Linked DNA regions of Vreelandella piezotolerans. The protein of the gene in region 1 interacts with the protein of each later gene in a pairwise test. Links are inferred from orthologs where the notes say so. Each region holds a gene or a part of one and is shown in the gene's direction. Other genes may lie near its edges. The genes, in order: GYM47_RS13725 and kdsB.

What was found.
Region 2: the proteins of GYM47_RS13725 (region 1) and kdsB interact in binary tests that used the Escherichia coli proteins (3 or more experiments, as listed by UniProt). The link is inferred for Vreelandella piezotolerans from one-to-one orthologs.

The regions. Positions count from the first base shown.
Region 1 is NZ_CP048602.1:2,989,502-3,000,087, reverse strand. Bases 4,627-7,450 are described here. They hold GYM47_RS13725 (TetR/AcrR family transcriptional regulator), read left to right. Parts: upstream 4,627-5,656; coding sequence 5,657-6,244; downstream 6,245-7,450. Other genes in these bases: GYM47_RS13715 (alpha/beta fold hydrolase), read left to right, coding at 7,190-7,450; GYM47_RS13720 (helix-turn-helix domain-containing protein), read right to left, coding at 6,256-7,152; GYM47_RS13730 (efflux RND transporter periplasmic adaptor subunit), read right to left, coding at 4,627-5,441. In the rest of the region: GYM47_RS13740 (ATP-binding protein), read right to left, coding at 1-1,141; GYM47_RS13735 (efflux RND transporter permease subunit), read right to left, coding at 1,141-4,239; more of GYM47_RS13730, read right to left, coding at 4,236-4,626; more of GYM47_RS13715, read left to right, coding at 7,451-8,074; fabF (beta-ketoacyl-ACP synthase II), read right to left, coding at 8,126-9,394; GYM47_RS13705 (TetR/AcrR family transcriptional regulator), read left to right, coding at 9,484-10,125; GYM47_RS13700 (OsmC domain/YcaO domain-containing protein), read left to right, coding at 10,307-10,586. UniProt on the Escherichia coli protein: Involved in response to both electrophiles and reactive chlorine species (RCS). Represses the transcription of the nemRA-gloA operon by binding to the NemR box.
Region 2 is NZ_CP048602.1:2,273,446-2,284,207, reverse strand. Bases 4,154-7,153 are described here. They hold kdsB (3-deoxy-manno-octulosonate cytidylyltransferase), read left to right. Parts: upstream 4,154-5,260; coding sequence 5,261-6,046; downstream 6,047-7,153. Other genes in these bases: murB (UDP-N-acetylmuramate dehydrogenase), read left to right, coding at 6,500-7,153; GYM47_RS10485 (low molecular weight protein-tyrosine-phosphatase), read left to right, coding at 6,043-6,510; GYM47_RS10495 (Trm112 family protein), read left to right, coding at 5,052-5,261; lpxK (tetraacyldisaccharide 4'-kinase), read left to right, coding at 4,154-5,059. In the rest of the region: GYM47_RS10510 (DNA internalization-related competence protein ComEC/Rec2), read left to right, coding at 1-2,253; lipid A export permease/ATP-binding protein MsbA, read left to right, coding at 2,310-4,046; more of lpxK, read left to right, coding at 4,043-4,153; more of murB, read left to right, coding at 7,154-7,519; rne (ribonuclease E), read right to left, coding at 7,579-10,762. UniProt on the Escherichia coli protein: Activates KDO (a required 8-carbon sugar) for incorporation into bacterial lipopolysaccharide in Gram-negative bacteria.

The DNA.
Region 1 (10,586 bases):
GGGTATAGGCACAGCTGTTGTCCAGTAAGTTGTTCCATAGTTGGCGCAGCCGCTGGGCATCGCCACGTATCATGACGTCTGGTGCCAGATCGGTGCTCAGTGAAAGGCCGCTCTCTTCTAGCCAACGGTCGGCATCGTTCAAGCGACTTTCCAGACTCTCACTGAGGTTCATGGGGGCTAGCTGAATATCCAGCGCGCCCGCGTCGCTTTGGGAGAGCAAGCGTAAATCGGCCACCAACCGCTCGAGTTGGACCACTTCCTGGGCCAGTGACCCCAGATTTTCTTGGTTGAGCGGGCGGATGCCATCCTGCATGGCTTCGATTTCTCCGCGCAGAACGGCCAGCGGTGTGCGCAGTTCGTGGGCAGTGTCCGAGACCCAGCGGGCGCGGGCTTCGCGGCTGGCTTCGAGCGTGGCGGCCAGCACGTTGAAGTCCCGTGCCAAGCGCGATAGTTCGTCTCGTCCGCGCTCTGGCAAGCGAGTGTGGTAGTCGCCTTCGGTCAACCGCAGGGTGGCGCCGGCTAACGCTCGGGTACGTCGCCCAAGCCACCAGGAGAGGCCTCCTGCTAGAAGCAGCGAGGCAAGCCCCAGCGAGATGACGATGAGTACCAGATTGCGCTGCTGGCGCTCTAAAAACCGGCTCTCCATGCGCTCCATCATCTCTTGCGGTGGACGAAAACCCAGCGCGCCAATCGCTTCTCGCTGGCCGCTTGGGGTCATATCGCTATACAGCATCAGCCAGCGCCAGCCTATCGAGCCGCGCGGGGTATCCGTCGGCGGTATCACATACTCACCGTCGCTATCGCGCAGTGCGAAGTCTTGTGCCTCGCCCAAGGGAGAAGGGCGATCACGATGCTCTTGGCCCAACTCGAACCGGACGATGTAGGGCCAGCGCTCTGGAGACGCTTCCAACCATGCCCAGTCGCCTTGGGTCTCCCAGCGGGTAATGAGCCCGTCGGCGAGCAGCGTGGCCCGCCGCTCTTGGGCTTGATTGAGGTACTCGAGAAAACCGCGGTCGATACTGTACGACACGGCCAGAAACACGCTGGCCGCAATGGCGACGTTGACGCTGAGAATCACGACGAACAGCTTTAGCCCCAGCCGCGACGGTCGCCACTGGCGAAGTCGACTCCATCTACGCATTAGGTCATATCCGTTTGGCTAGGCGGGTGTGGTGCGCTCAACCGTTCACGCAGATTTTCCAGGCTTAGATAGAGGCACGGCACCACCAGCAGCAGAATCAGGGTGGCGAACAGCATGCCAAAACCAAGCGAAATCGCCATGGGAATCATAAAACGAGCCTGACGGGAGGTTTCCAAAATCATCGGCGCAAGCCCCAAAAAGGTGGTCAGCGTGGTCATCATGATCGGCCGCAGGCGGCGGGTTGCGGCCGCCACGATGGCTTCTCGCGGGGCCAAGCCTTCACGACGCTTGCGGTTGGCGTAGTCGATCAACACCAGCGCATCGTTAATCACCACGCCGGAGAGTGCTAGCATACCCAATAGGCTGATGATCGACAGCCCAAAGCCCATGAGTAGATGCCCACCTACCGCGCCCACGATGCCAAACGGAATGGCAGCCATCACCAGCAGCGGCTGCAGGTAGCTTCTGAAAGGAATGGCGAGCAGCGCGTAAAGCGCGGCGAGCATCAGCCACATGGCGGTGCGCAGCGTGGCGAGGTTGTCGGCGGTGTCCTGCTGTCGGCCGCCCATGCTCACTTCGAGCCCCGGCCAAGTGTTGCTGAGCGTTGGGAACACCTCTTCTTGCAGGGTGGCGATTACCTGATTAATCGCTTGGTCACCCTCGGAATCGGCGGTGACGGTGAGGATGCGCCGCCCATCGATCCGCTGTAGGCTGCTGGAGGCCTGGCTCAGTGTGATATCGGCGACTCTCGAGAGCGGCACGCTCATGCCGTCCGGCGTGCGGATCGGCAGACGGTAGAGCTCGCTAAGGCTGTTACGCGACGTCTCTGGCAGGCGCACTTCCACACTGACTTCCTGACGACCGATGAACTGCTCCACTGCCGTGGCGCCTTGCAACGGGCCGCGCAGCGCCTGAGCCAGGTCACTACCGGTCAGCCCTAACGAGCGCCCCTCGGCGGATAGGCGCATTTCGAGTTGAGGCTTGCCGTCGCCCAAGCCGCTGTCGATATCGGTCAATCCATACTCGCCAAGTCGTTCTGCCAGACGGGCGGCGGCGGCTTCCAAGACGTGGGTGTCAGGGTGGGAAAGGCGTAGGCTCAAGGCCGCGCCGCTGCCTGGGCCGCCCACATCAGATTCGAAGCGAACCGACTGCGCGCCTAAAAGATCCCCAGTGAGCTCTCGCCACTCCCGGGCAATACGTGACGGTGGCCAGGCGTCCAGGCTTTCTGGCGCGATATCCAGACGCACTTCCAGGCTTTCGCCGTCCAAACGACTGCGAGTGCTGCGAAAACTAAGGGTCTCTTCTCGCTCGCTGAGCTGCTCGGCGGCGTCGAGCAACTGCTGGCTCAGCTCGCGGCTCACGCTGATGTGACTGCCAATCGGCAGCGTCACGCTGGCCTGCACCTGATCCGACTCGACCCGGGGCATCAGAGAGAATCCGAGCCGGCCGCTCATCGCCCAGGCCAGCGTCACGCAGAGAATGGCCACTCCCACGGAAACGGTCAGCAGGCGCTGGTCGAGCGCGCGCTGCAACAAGGGTTCGAACTGCCGGTAGGTAACGTGATGCAAGCCGCGCTGCATGCGCAGGCGCACCGCTTCGATGGGTCGCTGCCAGGCGGGCGTTTGGCGGGGCTTGCTGGCATGCGCCAAGTGGGCAGGCAGAATGAATAGCGCTTCTACCAGAGAAATGATGAACACCGTGATCACGACGACCGGTACGGTGGCAAAAATCAGCCCCAAAAAGCCCGGCAGAAATAGCAGCGGTAGAAACGCGACGATATTGGAGAGAATCGCGAAGGTCAGCGGGGTGGCGATTTCTTGAGCGCCTTTGACGGCCGCATCGCGCAGCGAATAGCCTTGCTCCCGATAGCTGTAGATGTTTTCACCCACCATGATGGCGTCATCCACCACGATGCCCAGGGCGATGATGAAGGCGAACATCGACATCATATTGAGCGACACGCCGACCCAGGGTAGAAACAGCATGGCCCCCAAAAACGCCGTGGGAATGCCGAGCGTGACCCAAAAGGCCAGCCGCGCCTCTAAAAAAAGTGCCATCAAGAACAGCACCAGGGCCAAGCCCATCCAGGCGTTTTTCAACAGTAGGCTAAGACGGTCCTCATAGACCTCCGAACTATCCCGTGACACGTCCAAGCGAACGCCATCAGGTAGGTTGGTGCGTAGTCGCTCCAGCTCGCCATAGACCGCATTGGAAATGCTAGTAGGGGTCTGATCGCCGATTTGGTACACGTCCACCGATAGCCCTGGCAAACCGTTGTAGAACTCCTCTCGGTCGGTTTCGGCAAAGCCCTCGCTGACCCTGGCAATATCGCCCAGCACCACGGGAGCGCCCTGGGCGGTGGTCAAGATCGGCAGCTCGGCGAACTCGTCGGCGCTATTGCGTCGTCCTTGGTAGCGGATCAGCCACTCGCCTTCGGCGGTAGTGAGCTGGCCGCTGGCAAGATCCAGCGCCTCCTCGGCAATGCGGCTGGCCAACTGCTGATGATCCAATCCGTAGCGCTCGATGGCCTCTTCATCCAAATGCACCTGAATCTCTCGCTCACGATTGCCCGAGAGCTCTGCGCGTGAAATACCGCTCGTGGCCTGCAGCTCGGCACGCACGCTCTCGGCGGCGTCGTGGAGAGCGGCCAACCCAACGCTGCCATACACCTGCAGGCTGACCACACTGCGTGAGCGGCCTGCCAGGGTGAAGCGGGGCGGGTCGGCGGCGGCGGGCAGGGTAGTGATGGCATTCACGGATTGTTGAATATCCTGGTACGCCCGCATCACGTCGATGCCATCGATCAACGTAGCGCTGACCACCCCGCTGCCCTCGCTGGCACTGGCGGTTAGCTCATCGATGCCTTCGACATCGGCAATGGCGGCCTCGACCGGCAGTAGCAAACTCTGCTCGACGTCCTCTGGCGTAGCGCCCGGATAGCTGATGGTGACCTGGACGATTTCCGTCTCGAATTCGGGAAACACCTCTTTTTTGATCGCCAGCGACGCCATCAAACCGCCGACGATGAACAGCACCATCAACAGGTTAGGAGCAACGCCATGATCGACCATCCATGCCAACGGTCCTTTGCGCATCATCGAGCCGCTCCCTCATTCTGAGCGGGCGTGTCGCCGCGCTGGCGAAGGCGAACTTCCTGACCTTCTCGCGGCTGGGCAAGGCCCGCGACCACTACCCGTTGGCCGGGCGCCAGGCCGCTGCGCACCAACACGTCGTCTTGGCCGCGGTAGGCCAGCGTTACCTGAGTGCGCTGTAGGCGGTTCTCGTCGTCTACCCACCACACCTGCTCGCCGGGGCGCAGCGCTGCCGAAGGCAGCGCGATCAGTGGCTCTTCGGCGGTGGTGTGGAACGCCACACGCAGCACATCGCCCATCCGTAGGGCAGGGCCATCGTGATCGAGCGCCAGCGGATCGTCCACGGCGATCAATAGCTGGGCCTGCAAGCCGTTCTCTTCGAGGTTGGGTAAAATAGAGAGCAGGGTGCCTTCTCTGGAAGCGCCTTCCGGCCAGCCTTGGCTGGAGAGCGTGACGCTGCCCCCCGGCGACAGCCAGTCCAGCGATTCCCCCGGCAGTGATGCGCGCACCCAGAACTGCTCGACGCCGACCAAACTCACCACGGCGGTGCCTTGGCTCAATAGACTGCCAGCGCCCACCAAACGCTCTTGGACCATGGCTCGCCACGGGGCGGTCAAGGTCGCACGCTCCAGGTTGAGCGCCGCTTGGTCTCGCACCACGCGGGCTTGGGTCAATTGGGCCTGTGCCTGACGAAGCTGTGGTTCTCGCAGTACCAGGGAGCGGCGTTCGGCGCTGAGTTGGCGTCCAAAGGATTCATACTCGCTGCGCGCGCGCTGCTGTTCGGCCTGCTCCAATGCTAACTGCGCCTGAGCATTCGCCAGTTGAGCTTCGGCGTCTTCGAGAGCCAAACGCAGGTCGGCTTGATCGATATAGGCCACCGGTTCGCCCTGTTCCACGACTCGCCCAGGCAACACGCCCTCGCCAAAGCGTTCGAGCTGGCCCGCTACGCGGCTGGCAAGCTCGGTGGCTTTCTCTGCTTCCACGCGGCCGAAACCCTCTAGCGTGGGGGATTGCAGCCGCTGTTCGGTGGTGATGACATCGACCACCGGCGGCGTTGGCGGCGGGGGCGGACGACGCTCGACCCGAGGCGGTTGGCTGACGATCCACCACGCGAGCGCCAAACCACCGACGAACACCAGCAGTGCTGCCAGTGCACCAATACCGATGCGGCCTTGCTGAAAGAAAGCGTAAGAGCGAAAGGGGGTCATGGACGGGTGATATCCGTTGGCTAAGAGCGAAAATTCCAGAAAAATAGGCGTATCATGCTAGCATCACCGATTGCCGAGCAGCGATTAGGTAAGCTTTGTGCAAAGAGTGTGCAAGCCGACAAGAAGCGCTTTTTTTGCACCCGGCGCTGACGAACTGCGCTATAACTGCCATCATCCATGTGAAAAGCCATAGACTTCCTGGTCTGTACGACGTTATGAAAAACACCGCCACCCGCGACAAACTCATTGATTCTGGTGCCGAGCTGATTGCCCAGCAGGGCTATAATGCGACGGGTATCAATGCTGTATTAAAAACCTGCGGTGTCCCCAAAGGCTCGTTTTACCACTACTTTTCCAGTAAAGAGGACTTCGGCTTGGCGGTCATCGAGCGCTTTGCCGACGATTACGATGCGTCGTTGGCGGCGCTGCTGGAAGATACGACGCTGGCGCCTCTCGAGCGCTTGCGCCGCTACTTCGCCACCGGTCGCGCCCACATGCTCGATTGTGATCACACCACCGGCTGTCTGATCGGCAACCTTGGTCAAGAGCTCTCCGGTCAGAGCGATACCTTTCGCGATGCGTTGAACGTGGTGTTTCAGCGTTGGGAAAGGCGTTTCGTCACCTGCCTAAACCACGCCCAAACCGACGGGACGATTAATACAGCCATCGCGCCCGAGTCGCTGGCGAGCTTTATACTCTCTGGCTGGGAAGGCGCGATTCTACGAGCCAAAACCCTCAAATCCGTTGCGCCTATGGAACACTTCGAAGCCATTTTGTTCGAGCACGTCTTGGTACCTCGCTAGCACGCTAGCGCTCAGTGACGCGCGCGGAAGTGGTGATCTCCACTCTGCACGTCGTTGTTCACGGCGGCGAGCAGCGACGCATCTAGCGACGGATCATCCATGGCTAGCAAACCGCACTTGGCTAGCGCCTCGCGTAGGCTGACCTGTTCATCCAGGCGTTGATACACCACTCGAACACAGCAGGGCATGCGTTCACTGTTGTCCGCCACGCCCATTTTCAGGCCGGTGAGACGCGTGACCTGGCTCTGAAAGCTGGGAAACAGAATGGTTTGGGTGATTTCGTGACCGTTGAGGGTTTCGTGGTCGACCAAAAACAGCCGATCGGCCAGCTTGACCGCGGCGCCGACGTAGCGGTTATGACAGGGTCGCTTACCCGGTATTACTTGCATGCGCTCGGTACGCTGGTAGACCACGCCGCCTTCTCGTTTTTCCAAACACACCAGTGTGCGCATTAAATAGCCGGGGCGCGACATCGAGTGATAAAGCTCGAAATAGCGCCCCAGATAGCGTTCCAAACCTTCGCTACCCCGCTGGATGAGCGCATTGGGCCAGGGCAGTGAGGTGCTTGCGGTGTCGGCGTTGAGCTGCCCGGTTTGAACCAGCGCTCGGAAATCGTGATGGGGCAGGGCAATATCGTCTGGCGTTACGCCAAAAAAGTGGCAGATCCGCTGGAGCGCCGCATGGCTGGGATAGTAACGTCCGCTGAGGTAGCGATTGAACTGTGCCCGATTGATCGGTAGACGACGGCACACGTCGGCAATCGAGGGATAGTAGCTGCACAGCAGGCGCAAATTGGCCACAAATTCATCGTGCATGGGCGTGACTCGGAGCTCTTGGGCGGTGGCGGTGCGGCTAATGTGCCGCCTTGCGCCAGCGAGTGCAATGCTTTGTACGGACTTTCCGCCCATGGAAAGGGGCGCCACGCTGAATGGGGGAGGTGAGCGAGTGTTCGAACATTTCGAGAAGCAGACACGCCGCGTCAATGGCGTCGAGATTGCCTATCGGGTAGGAGGAAGCGGCCCAGCGTTGCTGCTGCTTCACGGCCATCCGCAGACCCATGTGATTTGGCACAAGGTAGTGGATACGCTTGCCCAGCACTTCACGGTGATTGCCGCCGACCTGCGCGGCTATGGCGATAGCAGCAAACCCGACGACGACCCCGAGCACCTCAATTACGCCAAGCGCACCATGGCCGCCGATATGGCTGAATTGATGAGCGCGCTTGGGTTTGAGCGGTTTAAAGTACTGGCCCACGACCGTGGCGCGCGGGTGGCGCATCGTTTAGGCGTTGATCACGCCGAGCGGGTCGAGCGGATGGTGCTGTTAGATATCGCCCCGACGCTGGCGATGTATCGCGGCACGAATGAAGCGTTCGCACGCAGCTACTGGCACTGGTTCTTTCTGATTCGCCCTCAGCCACTGCCAGAAATGCTGATTCAAGCCGACCCCGCTCAGTATCTACAAAGCGTGATGGGCGCCCGCAGCGCGGGCATGGCGCCCTTCGCCCCAGCAGCGCTGGCGGAGTACGAGCGCTGCCTCTCGCTTCCCGGCACGGCCACCGGTATCTGCGGCGACTACCGCGCCAGCGCCACCATCGACTTGGAGCACGACCAGGCGGATATTGACGCGGGGGTAAAACTCTCCTGCCCGATCAACGTGATGTGGGGTGCCGAAGGGGCGATTGAAGCCTGCTTCGATGCCTTGGCTGAATGGCGCAAGGTAGCGACGCAGGTAGAGGGCAAGGCGCTGCCCTGCGGGCACTACATTGCCGAGGAGGCTCCTGACCTGCTGCTGGAAGAAGCGCTGTCGTTTCTACACCAGGATGAATGACATTAGGCGCCAGCAGCACTGAACATCGCGTCGGTTCTGCTAGCGCTACTCTTAACGTTCCATGCTGCTGACGATCAGTGCCGCATTGACGCCACCAAAACCAAACCCGTTGCACAATACATGCTGAGTGGCGTGCTGATGCGCCGACGTGACGAAGGTCAAATCCTGCATATCCTCGTCGCACGCCTCCAGGTTAATGGTGGGCGGGAGTTGCTGATGCCGGAGTGCCAGTACGGAAAAAATACTCTCTATGCCGCCGGCTGCGCCCAACAAGTGGCCTGTGGCGGCTTTCGTTGCCGATATGGGAATAGCGGGCAAGCGCTCACCGAATACGTTGCGCAATGACGCTATTTCAGCCCGGTCGCCAACGGGTGTGGAGGTGGCGTGGGCATTGATATGGTCAATCGCATCAGGATCTAGTTTGGCCATCCCTAGCGCCGCTTGGATCGCGGCGGCTGCGCCAGATCCATCTTTTGGACCTGCCGTCAGATGGTAGGCGTCCGCGCTGGTACCGTAACCGCTAATCACTGCTAAAGGCGTGGCGCCCCGTGCCATCGCATGGTCAAGGGTTTCGATCACCATGACGCCAGCGCCTTCTCCCATGACGAAACCGTTACGGGCGTTATCAAACGGTCTGGAGGCACGCTCCGGTGCGTCTGCCTCTGTGGAAACGGCCTTTAAAGCGTTGAAGCTGGCGAGTGAAAGCGGGTCGATGCACGCTTCGGCCCCGCCGACGAGGGCGACATCGGCTTCGCCATTGCGGATGATGCGCATGCCGTCTCCAATCGCCTGTAGTCCTGCTGCGCAAGCCGTTACTGGGCACCCCAGCGGGCCTTGAAATCCATAGCGAATGGAGAGATTACCAGCGGCCAAATTGGCTAGAAATGCGGGCACCGTGAAGGGGGTGATTTTACGATAGCCGCGCTCGACAAGTGTCCTTTGTGCTTGTGTGATGGTAGGAAACCCGCCAATACCAGAGCCAATGATGGTAGCCGTTCGGCGTTTTTGCGACTGCTCGACGGGGAACCAATCGGCCTGCGACAGTGCCTCTTGGGCGGCTGCTAACGCGTACAGGCTGAACAGGTCCATTTTGCGCTGCTCTTTGGGGGCGGCGATGGCACTCAAGTCAACGCCGCCGCTGGGGTCCTGGTGAATGCTTGGTACCGTCCCAGCAATTTTGATCGGGATATTGCTGGTATCGAAGCGGTCAATGGTGCTGATGCCAGACTGGCCGTCAACCAGGCGCTGCCAGCTTTTATGGACGCTGTTGCCTAGCGGGCTGACCATGCCCATGCCGGTAATCACAATAGGTGACTGCATAAGTGACTCCTGAATCAGTAGTGTGGTCACCCTAGCAATGGGCAGTATATGATCAAGATAATATTTAGCTGACGCACGATGAGGTGAGTATGCCTTACCCCAAGAGCCATAAATCGAAAACCAAAGAGCGCATTTTGGCGTCGGCGACCGAGCTATTCAGCCGCAACGGGTTTCAGAAGGTATCGATTGGCCAGATCATGAAGCTGGCGAAGATGACTCACGGCGCCTTTTATGCCCATTTCGCGTCAAAAGAGGCCCTCTACCATGAATCCGTACGCCTGACCATCGATAACAGTCGGGCCGCTAGACTGGTAAAAGGCCCTCTTTCGTTAAAACACCTGACCGAATTAGTCGATAATTACTGCAATCTCCAAGAGCTGGAAGCGAAGCATAAGCCTGGGCCCGAGGCGGTGCTGTTCAATGAAATAGGCAGTGAAAAAGCCGAAATCCGCACCCTGTTCGAAGCGTCTTACATGAGTATGAAAAAGATGCTCGAAACGCGGTTGATGGCGCTTAGCAAGTTGAAACAACTTCCCTTTGCCGCTGATCGCAACGCGATTGCGGATAAGTCGCGGGTAATATTGGCATCTCTAGTGGGAGCCGTGGCGATTGCGAAAAGTCTACCTAGCGAGGCAGAGCGCAAGCAGGTGTTGATCGCCACACAGCGCCAGATTCTACTCATGCTAGGGATCAGTGACACCGAGGCCGAGCGTATGTTGCAAGCGCAGTAAGACGTTACTCTCTTTAACGGATCGCCAGGATGCTGCTATAGCCGACACTTCCATTGTAACATAACGGCAGCCGGTGATTTAGGCGGTGGCCCAAGACGAGGCGGGCAAAAAACTGGATAATGGCCGCCATTCGCCTGATGCGTTGGCGCTCAGGCACACTCATTATTCTGGACGCCCGCCCATGGAAATCAAAGTTAACTACCTCGACAACCTCCGCCTGGAGTCCAGGTTCGACGATTTTACGGTCATCTCCGACCAGCCGATTCGCTATAAGGGCGACGGCTCGGCCCCCGGCCCGTTCGACTACTTCCTGGCCTCGTCGGCCATGTGTGCCGCTTACTTCGTCAAGGTGTACTGCAACGCGCGCAATATTCCCACCGAGAACATTCGCCTGTCGCAGAACAATATCGTCGACCCGGAAAACCGCTACAAGCAGATCTTCAAAATCCAGGTCGAGCTGC
Region 2 (10,762 bases), 720 kb from region 1 along the record:
ATCGCGATGCCCGCGGCAGTCGCGGCGCTGATAGGCGGTTTTTTCGCGTGGTGGACCGGGGCGCAGAGCGGCCCATGGTGGCTTCCATCCGTCATGGGCATGGGCGTGCTGCTGTGTCTGGCTTCTCGTCCTAACGCGTTACCGTGGCTGTTCATTGCTGCAGTCGTTGCGGTGAGCATTCAGCAAGAGTGGTCACGCCAACTGCCCGTCGGACTGAGCGGGCAGGATATCGTCATCGACGCCTACATCACTGAGGTGCAAGAGCAGCCGGGCGCAAGGCGGCTGCGCTTGAAGGTCGAACGCTGTACGGCCCCTCGACACTTACCTAGTTGCGAGCGATTGGGAAGTGTCAGGGTTAGCGCATACGACCATGCTTTCACCCCAGGCGAGCGCTGGCGGATGACCGTGCGGCTGCGCCCGCCCTCTGGATTTCTCAATCCGCATACGTTCAATTACGAGCAGTGGCTGTGGCGCGAAGGGATACATGCCACGGGTTACGTACGCGCGAATCCTGCGCCCCAGAAGCTGGCTGCGGCGACGCCCCGATTGCGGTCTTGGGCGCAGGATTATTTGGCACAAAGTCCTTTGGCGCCTCGCACCCAGCGGTGGTTGGCGGCATTGACGCTGGGCGATAGCGAACAGCTCACGCAAGACGACTGGACGCTGTTGAACGCTACGGGGACCACGCATCTGGTGGTGATTTCTGGCCTTCACGTGGGGTTGGTGGCCTCTTTCGTGCTGCTATTGGGTCGCTATGGCGCCCGTCTGATAACACCCACTGATTGGCGCCTGCGAACATGGCCCTGGTGGTTGGCGGGGGCAGCGGCCATTGCCTATGCGGCACTGGCGGGACTGGCACCCCCGGCGATGCGGGCGATGATCATGACCCTGCTGGGTCTATGGGTGCTTAGTGGACGCCATGCCCCCGGCTCCTGGCAGGCGTGGTGGTTAGCCTTAGCGCTGGTACTATTCTTCGATCCTCTCGCGCTTTGGCGGCCAGGGCTATGGCTATCGTTTCTGGCGGTTGGCTGGCTCATTCTCTTATGGCAAGGGCGTCCCCGACCCGTGGGAATAAGGGGGTGGTGCTGGGCGCTGCTGCGTTCGCAACTGTTGCTCGCGCCGTTGATGGCCGCTGCAGTGCTGCTGGCATTCGGGCGAGTAGCCCCCGTGGCGCCGCTGGTCAATCTGATCGCCGTGCCGTGGGTTAGCTCGATAATGGTGCCTAGCGCGCTGCTTGGTTGGCTACTCTCACCGCTACCTGGCCTAGGCGCGCTGACTTGGTGGGCGTTCGAGCAGGCGTTGGGAGGGTTCCACTGGCTGTTGCGCCTCGCGGTCGATGCAGCACCTCTTTGGCAGCCGCCCTCATCGATGGTCTATCCCCTGGCGGGTAGCCTAGTGCTGGTATCGCTGTGCTGGGGGCTGCCCGCCATTCCGCGTTGGCTGGGTATCGCATCACTGGCGCTCGTCGCGACACTCCCCTTATGGCCTAGAGAGCCGACGCTAGCCCCTGGACGGCTGGACGTAACCGTCTATGACGTGGGGCAAGGTCAGTTGGTCGAGCTGCGCAGCGCCCATTATCGGATGTTATATGATACGGGGCCGCGTTTTCGTAGCGGCTTCATGCCTCTGCAAAGCCTGTGGCCCCCTGGCCAGCTCATTGATCGAGTCATCGTCAGTCACGCGGACACCGACCATGCCGGTGGCATCGAAGCACTGCTGTCCGAACACCGCGTCCGCCAGTGGTGGGCTCCTGAGGGGGAAGTGTTGCCGGTGGACAGTCACCCTTGCCAGCAGGGGCAGCAGTGGCAACAGGACGGTGTTCGCTATCGTATCCTTTGGCCACCGAAAGGGGAGAATGCGCTCTCCTCGAACGACCGCTCCTGCGTGTTGGTGGTAGAGGTCGGCGAACATCGTTTGCTACTGACAGGAGATGTCGGGCGACAGATCGAGCGACAGCTGCTCAACCAGCTCGATGGCCCGGTAAGCGTCTTAGTGGCAGGGCATCACGGCAGCTCGACAAGCTCTAGCGTTCAGTTCGTGCGCGATACCTCTCCCCGCCACGTCGTGTTTAGCGCAGGAAGGGGTAATCCGTTCGGGCATCCCGCCGATGAGGTGGTGCGTCGCTTTCGCCAGCAGAAGAGCTGCCTGTGGAGTACTGCCCACGATGGCGCACTGCGTTTTTCGCTTATCCCGCAACAGCCTATTGAGCTGCGGCCTCTGAGCGTTCTTGCAGGTGGTCATCAGCGGTGTTGAAGCGGGCCACCATCAGGTAGAATCGCCGACACTGCACACTACTGCCGGGAGCGCGTGTGACTGATTCAGGTTGGATGTTATATAGAAGGTTATTGGGGTACGTAAAGCCACACTGGCGTGCGTTTGCGTTAGCGGTGGTAGGGTTCGTGATTTATGCCGCATCGAGCACGGCGCTGGCGGAGATGATGAAGCGACTGATTGACGGCATCCAGAATCCGGATGCCGCTTTTCGTTTGTTTTTGCCGCTGTTCGTCGTGCTCATGTTCGCCTCTCGCGGACTAGGAACGTTCTTGAGCACCTATTTCATGGCTTACGTTGGACGCTATGTCATTCACACCCTGCGCTGCGACGTATTTGCCCATTTGTTGCACCTGCCGGGGCGCTTCTTCGATCACCACTCTAGCGGCCATCTGGTCTCACGCGTCACTTATCATGTCGAGCAGGTAGCGGGCGCCGCCACCAATGCGGTCACGATCATTTTACGAGAAGGGCTGTTCGTCATTGGGCTGATCGGTTATCTATTCTGGACCAACTGGATGCTGACACTGCTGTTTCTGGGCGTCACGCCAATCATTGCGGGTGTCGTGAGCTATGTAAGCAAGCGCTTTCGACGTATCTCCAAGCGCATTCAGCACTCCATGGGTGATGTGACGCACGTTGCTTCAGAGGCGCTCTCCGGTTATAGAGTGGTGCGTACCCACGGTGCAGAAGCGTATGAGAAGCAGCGTTTCGAACGGGTCAGTGAAGAGAACCGTCGCCAAAGCATGAAGGAGGCCATGACGCGCGCGGTCAGCTCGCCTGTGGTGCTAATGCTGGTGGCGATTTCCATGGCGCTATTGGTTTGGCTGGCCATGGCACCTTCACTCATGGAAGACATGACGCCAGGTGAATTCGTTGCCTTCATTACGGCAGCGGCGCTGATGATCAAACCGGTTCGTCAGCTCACCGAAATCAACGGTGAGATTCAGAAAGGCATTGCCGCGGCGTCCGAGCTGTTTGGCTTGTTGGATCTGACGCCTGAACAAGACGAGGGCAAACGCTTACCCAACAAACTAAGTGGCCACGTGGTGATCGAGGATGTCAGCTTTCGCTATGACGACGACCACCCGAATGTGCTGCACCACATTGATCTCGACGTTGCCCCCGGCGAGTTGGTGGCGATCGTGGGGCGCTCGGGGAGCGGAAAATCCACTTTAGTGAGCCTGCTACCGCGCTTCTATCGACCGAGTGAAGGGCGTATCTTGATCGATGGCGTCAATGCTGACGAGTATGCCTTAGGCCCGTTGCGCCAGAACATTGCTTTGGTCTCCCAGCAGGTAACGCTGTTTAACGCATCGATTGCCGCCAACATTGCCTATGGGGAGGCAGATCCTGATCCTGTCGCTATCAAAGCCGCCGCCGAAGCCGCCTATGCCAGCGAGTTCATCGAAAAGCTGCCCGAAGGCTACGCGACGAAAGTAGGGGAGAATGGTGTCATGCTTTCAGGCGGTCAGCGCCAGCGGCTTGCCATCGCTCGGGCGATCTTCAAAGATGCGCCTATTTTGATCTTGGATGAAGCGACCTCCGCCCTCGATACCGAATCCGAGCGCTATATTCAAAAAGCGCTGGAACACGTCTGTCAGGGGCGAACCACGCTAGTGATCGCCCATCGCCTCTCCACCATCGAGCGTGCCGACCGTATCCTGGTGATGGATCAGGGACGCATCGTGGAGCAGGGGACGCACTTTGAGCTGTTGGAAAAAGGCGGTGCCTACGCAGCCCTCCATCAGCTTCAGTTTCAGGAGAGTGAATGAGCTTGTCGCAGCGCTGGCTGAAAGCCGCCTATGAAGGCAGCGCGTGGCTGACGCCGCTCTATCCGCTCGGCTTTTTATACCGTTATCTCATGAGGCGGAGAGCGGCGCTTTACCGTCGTGGTGATAAGCCAACATGGCGAGCGCCAGTGCCGGTGATCATGGTCGGTAATATTACCTTGGGGGGAACCGGTAAGTCGCCACTGGTCGCATGGCTAAGCCGTTGGCTCAAAATGCAAGGGTTTTCACCGGGTATCGTCACACGTGGCTATGGCGGAAAGGCGCCGGTCTATCCCTTGCTGGTAACGCCGTCAACCGACCCGCATCATAGCGGTGACGAGCCGCTCATGCTAGCTCAGCAGACCGGGGTACCGGTCGTTGCCGATCCGCAGAGGTCACGCGGGGCCGATATGCTGATGCGGCAGGGGTGCGACGTGTTAATTAGCGATGATGGCTTGCAGCACTTGGCGATGGGACGCGATATTGAGTTAGTGGTGGTTGATGGTGCTAGAGGGCTCGGCAATCGCCGTTGTCTTCCGGCGGGTCCACTGAGGGAGGCGCCGGCGCGGTTGGCGAGCGTAGATGCAGTGATCATCAACGGAACTCCTCAGCGTCCGCTGGGTATTGAGGGGGTGCCCATGACACTTGTACCCACGCGTTGGCGCTACTTGAAGACTGGGCAGGAGTGGCCACTTCAGCCGCTGCCATTTTCTCTTCCTGTCGATGCGATGGCGGGAATTGGCAATCCTCAGCGCTTTTTCGATACGCTTCGATCATTGGGTGTTAGCGGAGCGATGCACCCTTTGAATGACCATCAGCCTTTCGATACCAGCACCTTTCAGTTCGTATCGAAACGCCCCGTTATCATGACGGCCAAAGACGCCGTGAAGTGTCAGGCGTTTGCACCGCCTGATAGCTGGGTATTAGACGTGGAAGCGCAGCTTCCACACGCATTCGAGGACTGGCTGCTCAATAAGCTGTCCGACTTGACACAAAGGGGAAGCACCGATGGATAAGGAATTATTGGCGATGCTGGTTTGCCCACTATGTAACGGCAAACTGAAGTATGACCGAGACGCGCAGGAGCTTTGCTGCCATTACGACGGATTGGCGTACCCTATCCAGGACGGCATTCCTGTCATGCTGCCTGAAGAGGCGCGACGCATGGATGCCGATGAAAAACTCGCTACTTCGCCTGGCCGCACTGGGGAGGCGTGATGGGAGACACGTCGACGCCGTTCATCGCCGTAGTACCCGCTCGTTTTGGCTCCTCACGGCTGCCGGGGAAGCCGCTCCTAGACATTGCGGGAGAGCCGATGGTGGCGCATGTGTGGCGACGTGCCAGCAAAAGTCAGGCAAGCCGCGTCGTGGTCGCCACCGATGATGATCGCATTCGCGACGCCATGCTGTCTTACGGTGCAGACGTCGTCATGACGCGCGACGATCACCCGTCGGGTACTGATCGACTGGCCGAGGTGGTCGAGCAGCTCGGTCTCGACGACGAGACGCTGGTAGTCAATGTCCAAGGTGATGAGCCGCTTATTCCTCCCGTACTCATCGACCAAGTGGCGCATCGCTTGGCCGATGATCCCGATGCTGCGATGGCCACGTTGGCGGAACCGATCACGGATGTAGATACGCTCTTCAATCCTAACGTGGTGAAAGTCGTGCGCTCGTTGCAAGGGCGTGCGCTTTATTTCTCTCGAGCACCGATTCCGTGGGATCGGGAGCACTTCACACGCCAGCCCAACCTATTGGAAACCGATGCATGGCTACGCCATATCGGTATCTATGCCTATCGGGCAAGCTTTTTGGCAGCTTATCAGGATTTGCCGACCTCTACGCTGGAGCAATTGGAGCAGTTAGAGCAGCTTCGCGCTCTCCAGCATGGCTACGCGATTCAAGTGGCGTTGGCCAGCGCGGTGAATCCTGCCGGTGTGGATACGCAAGAGGATCTAGCGCGTGTCAGAGCGCTTTTGGCGGTAGAGGAGGGGCGGTCATGACACGCGTACTGTTCGTTTGTCTGGGCAACATCTGCCGTTCGCCCACGGCGGAAGGCGTATTTCAGCAGGCGTTGGCGCGGGCAGGGCTCACTCATCTTGTCGACATCGACTCCTGCGGCGTAGGCGATTGGCACGTGGGTAAAGCCCCTGACCTGCGTGCCCAGGCGGCCGCACGTCGGCGTGGCGTGGACATCAGCCACCTGCGTGCCCGACAGCTAACCGCGAACGACTTCCATGCGTTTGATTACGTGCTAGGTATGGATCGTGATAACTTGGCGGCCATTCATGCGTTACAGCCCGCCGATAGTCAAGCCAAAACAGGGTTGCTATTGGCGTATGCCGGGTTGCCCAATACGGATGTGCCTGACCCCTACTACGGCGGAGAGGAGGGATTTGAGCAGGTATTGGACATGATCGAGCAGGCCAGTGCCGGATTGATCGACGAGTTGACCCGTGGTCGCTGACGCTGTGAATCAACCAGCAGCCTGGGTGGATTTGTCTGCCGCCAATACGCTGCGTCTGCCTTGTCAGGTGGAGCACTATGCCGCGCCCACTTCGCTAACGAGCCTACAGGCGGCGCTTCACCATGCTCATGCTCGGCAGTGGCCCATAACGCTGCTCGGCGGTGGCAGCAACGTACTTTTGCCACCTACTCTCATGGGCATGGCGCTGCGCCCAGCGCTTTGCCACTGGTGGTTGGAGCGCCAGAACGAGAGCGTCGTGGCGTTCGTCGGCGCTGGCGTCAACTGGCACTCGCTGGTCATGGCCTTGGCGGCCAGAGGGCTTTGGGGGACGGAGAATCTAGCGCTCATTCCAGGTGATTGCGGTGCGGCGCCGGTACAGAACATTGGGGCCTACGGCGTCGAACTGAGCGATGTGCTGGAAGGTGTCCAGGTGGTCGAATTGGCCACGGGCGAGGTGCGCTGGTTGAGCGCTCAGGCCTGTCAGTTCGGCTATCGAGATAGTATCTTCAAACGGGCACTGGCTGGTCGAGTGGTGATTACTCAACTGGCACTTCGGCTCTCCGAGTGCCCACGTCCCGTGCTGGGCTATGGCGATTTGGCCTCTCGTGTGACGGCTTCACCCACGCCACTGGCGGTCGCTCAGGCGGTTTGCGCCATTCGTCGAGAGAAGCTGCCAGACCCGGCCGTGCTCGCCAATGCGGGTAGCTTCTTCAAGAACCCGGTGGTGGACGAGTCTCAAGCGCAACGCCTTCTACAGACATATCCGCAGATGCCGCACTTTCCTCAAGCTCAACACCAAACCAAGCTGGCGGCAGGATGGCTGATCGATCAGTGTGGCTTGAAGGGCTATCGTGACGGCGCTTTCGGCGTGCATGAGCGTCAAGCCCTGGTACTCGTGCACTTCGGGGGAGGCGACCGTCCTGGGCTGCTGCGTTTTGCTGAAAGCGTGGCAAACGCTGTATACGATCGGTTTGCCGTCACGCTGGAGCCCGAGCCTCGCGTGGTTTAAGCAAAACATCGAGTAGCTATAAAAAACCCCGCCGAGGCGGGGTTTTTTGTGCTTGGCCGTTACTCTTGCGAGTTCTGACCTTGAGCGTTCTGCTGCTTGCGCAGCTCACGCGGATCGTTATGGGCACGACGGCGACGACGGCGGGGTTTAGGCGCTTCTTCGTCGGTGGCAATGCTAGCTGGCGCTGGCGCAGACACCTCGTCGGTCGAGGCAGTGGCCGCGGGTTTCTGCTCGGACGCGTTGGCAGTCGCTGATGTCGCTTCGTCGGCGACGGCATCGCTGGGCGTCTTCTCGGCAGTTCGTTCGCTTGCCGGCGTGGCCGCCTCGGAGGTCGATGCGTCGTCTTCAGGCTTCGCAGAGGGCGCTGTGTCAACGTTGTCCTGCTCCGCTTCTGCCGTGGGCTGGGCATCGACGTCTGCTACTGGCGCTACCGATACGTCGGTCTTCGCCGCTTGGGCGTGTGCTTTGTCAGGCGCAGCGCTGCTTGCCTCGGTCTCTGCCGGAGTGGCCGCGGGCGCTTGAGGCGCGTTCGTGGCCTGCGGCGCCTTTGCGTGATCAGTTGGCTGAGCCTGAGCATCGCTCGCATCGTCAACGCTTGCATCCGGCACTTCGGCTTTGGGCACCTCAACTGCTGACGACTCTACGTGGGGTTCTTGCTGCACGTCCGCGGTGCGTGCGCGTTCTGTAGTAGCGTCGTCAGGCTCCGCGTGGCTAGCTGCTTCCGTGGAGGCGGGCTCGGGCTGCGGTCTGCTCGGTGCCGCTGCTTCTTGAGCGGTGGCTTCCGGCTTGGATTGACGACGCTGGCGCGTCGGTTTGCGAACTTTGTCGGCACTGTTGACTGCGCGCTCTGTGGGAGTGCTCTCTTTGGTGCTCTCTCCAGTGCTTCCGCCAGTACCTTCGCCAGCGCTCACTTCGGACGTCTGGTCGGCCTGATCGCTTCGTAGGGTCGCGGCATCAGTCGGTGCCTCGGTGGCCGTTGCCTGAGAGGCTTCGGCTGTCTGTGTGGAGGCCTCAACCGTGGGTGTCACGTCAGCAGGCGCTGTGTCGGCCATGCCATCAGTGGCTTGGGGAGCCTTTGCGGCTTCGGCTTGCAGCTTCAACTGCTCGGCTTCCGCCTGCGGATTGAGTGCCTGTTTACGCGAGCGGTTACGCGGGTTGTTGCGGGTGCGCTTTGGCTTGCCGTCATCCTGCTGTCCGTCGTCGGCTTGCGCCGCAGGTGCGCGCTCCTCTTGCTTATCCTGCTTGGGTTTGCCGTCCCGTGGCTTGTCGCGACGAGGCTCCTGAGGTTTGCCAGACTCTTCTTTGGACGTCTCTTTCTGGGCCTCTTTAGGACTCTGCTGACGCGGGTTTTTCGCGTTCTCTTGGCCTTTGCTATCGTCCTGTTGGGGGTGGCGGCGGCGGTTACGCGTACGGCTTGGGCCGCTGCGCTTGTCGCTAACGTCCTCGCTACGTGGCCCGGTGTTGCCTGCTGAGTTGCTGCGCTGATCGTTCTTGGCGTTATCGCTGCGCTGTTCCTGCTTGGGCGTGCTGTCGCTACGCTCCTGGGCCGGTTTGCTGCGGCGCTCGTTGCGTGACGGGCGGCTTGGCTGCTCGGACTGCTTGCGTGGCGCTTCTGCCTCTTTAGCCGTCTGCTGAGCGCTGTCGTCTCCGCCCAATAGCTTGGCGAAGCCGCGAATGAAGCGGCCGAGTACGCTGGGCTGCTCGGCGGTCGGCGCTGGAGCGGCGGCTACCTTGGCAGGCGCTTCTTCGGTTTGTAGCGATGCAGGCGCCGGGGCGTTATGTACGACGCTCTTCACGGCAGCTTCGGCACGCTGCGCAGGGGGCGCAAAGCTTGGGTCTGGCTCTTTGCCGACGTCGGTGTCGGTCGACAGCTCGAAACTGGAGAGCGAGTGGCTATCATCTTCGTCTAAATGATCATCCCGCAGGCGCTGGACATCATAATGCGGCGTGTCCATGTCAGGGCTGGGAAGCAGGACCACGCGAACCCCTTGGCGTGACTCTATGTCTGCCAGCACGCTGCGCTTTTCGTTCAGCAAGTAGGTGGCCACGGACACTGGCAAGATGGCGCGTATTTGGGCGCTGCGCTCTTTCATGGCTTCTTCTTCGATTAGACGCATGATCGAGAGTGATAGTGAGCGTACGTCCCGAATGGTGCCCTGGCCGTTGCAGCGCGGGCACACCACGCCGCTGGTTTCGCCGAGAGAAGGGCGCAGGCGCTGGCGCGACATTTCCATCAGACCAAAGCGAGAAATGCGACCGATTTGAACCCGCGCGCGATCCAGCTTCAAGGCATCGCGCATGCGGTTTTCGACTTCACGCTGGTTGCGCGCGGGCCCCATGTCGATAAAGTCGATGACGACCAAGCCACCAATATCCCGCAGGCGCAGCTGTCGGGCGATCTCGTCGGCGGCTTCCGAGTTGGTTTGCAGTGCCGTTTCCTCGATATCGCTACCCCGCGTGGCACGGGCGGAGTTGATGTCGATTGAGACCAGCGCTTCGGTGTGGTCGATCACGATCGAGCCGCCTGATGGCAGCTTCACTTCCCGCTGATAGGCGGTTTCGATTTGCGACTCGATCTGGAAACGGGAGAAGAGCGGAACTTCGTCCGCGTAGAGCTTGATCTTCTGTTGGTACGAGGGCATGACCTGGCGAATGAACGCCAGCGCCTCGGCGTGAATCTCGGGGCTATCGATCAATACCTCGCCGATATCCTGGCGCAGGTAGTCGCGCATGGCGCGAATGATGACGTTGGATTCACGGTAAATCAGAAACGGTGCCGAGCGTTTGCCTGCTTCCGTCGTGATGGACTCCCACACCTGAACGAGGTAATCCAAGTCCCACTGTAGCTCCTCGGAGCTACGTCCGATGCCGGCCGTACGAACGATCAGTCCCATTTTATCAGGAACGGTGAGCTGACCCATTGCATCTTTGAGCTGGCTGCGGTCATCGCCCTCGATACGGCGTGAAATCCCTCCTGCGCGTGGGTTGTTGGGCATCAACACCAAAAAGCGACCCGCGAGACTGATAAAAGTGGTCAGCGCTGCGCCTTTGTTGCCGCGTTCCTCTTTATCGACCTGAACGATGACTTCCTGGCCCTCTTTTAGCACCTCTTTGATGCTAGGGCGACCAGAGACGTCTTTGATGAAGTATTCGCGCGAGATCTCTTTCAGAGGAAGGAAACCGTGGCGCTCGGCACCAAAGTCCACGAACGCGGCTTCGAGAGAGGGTTCTACTCGGGTGATC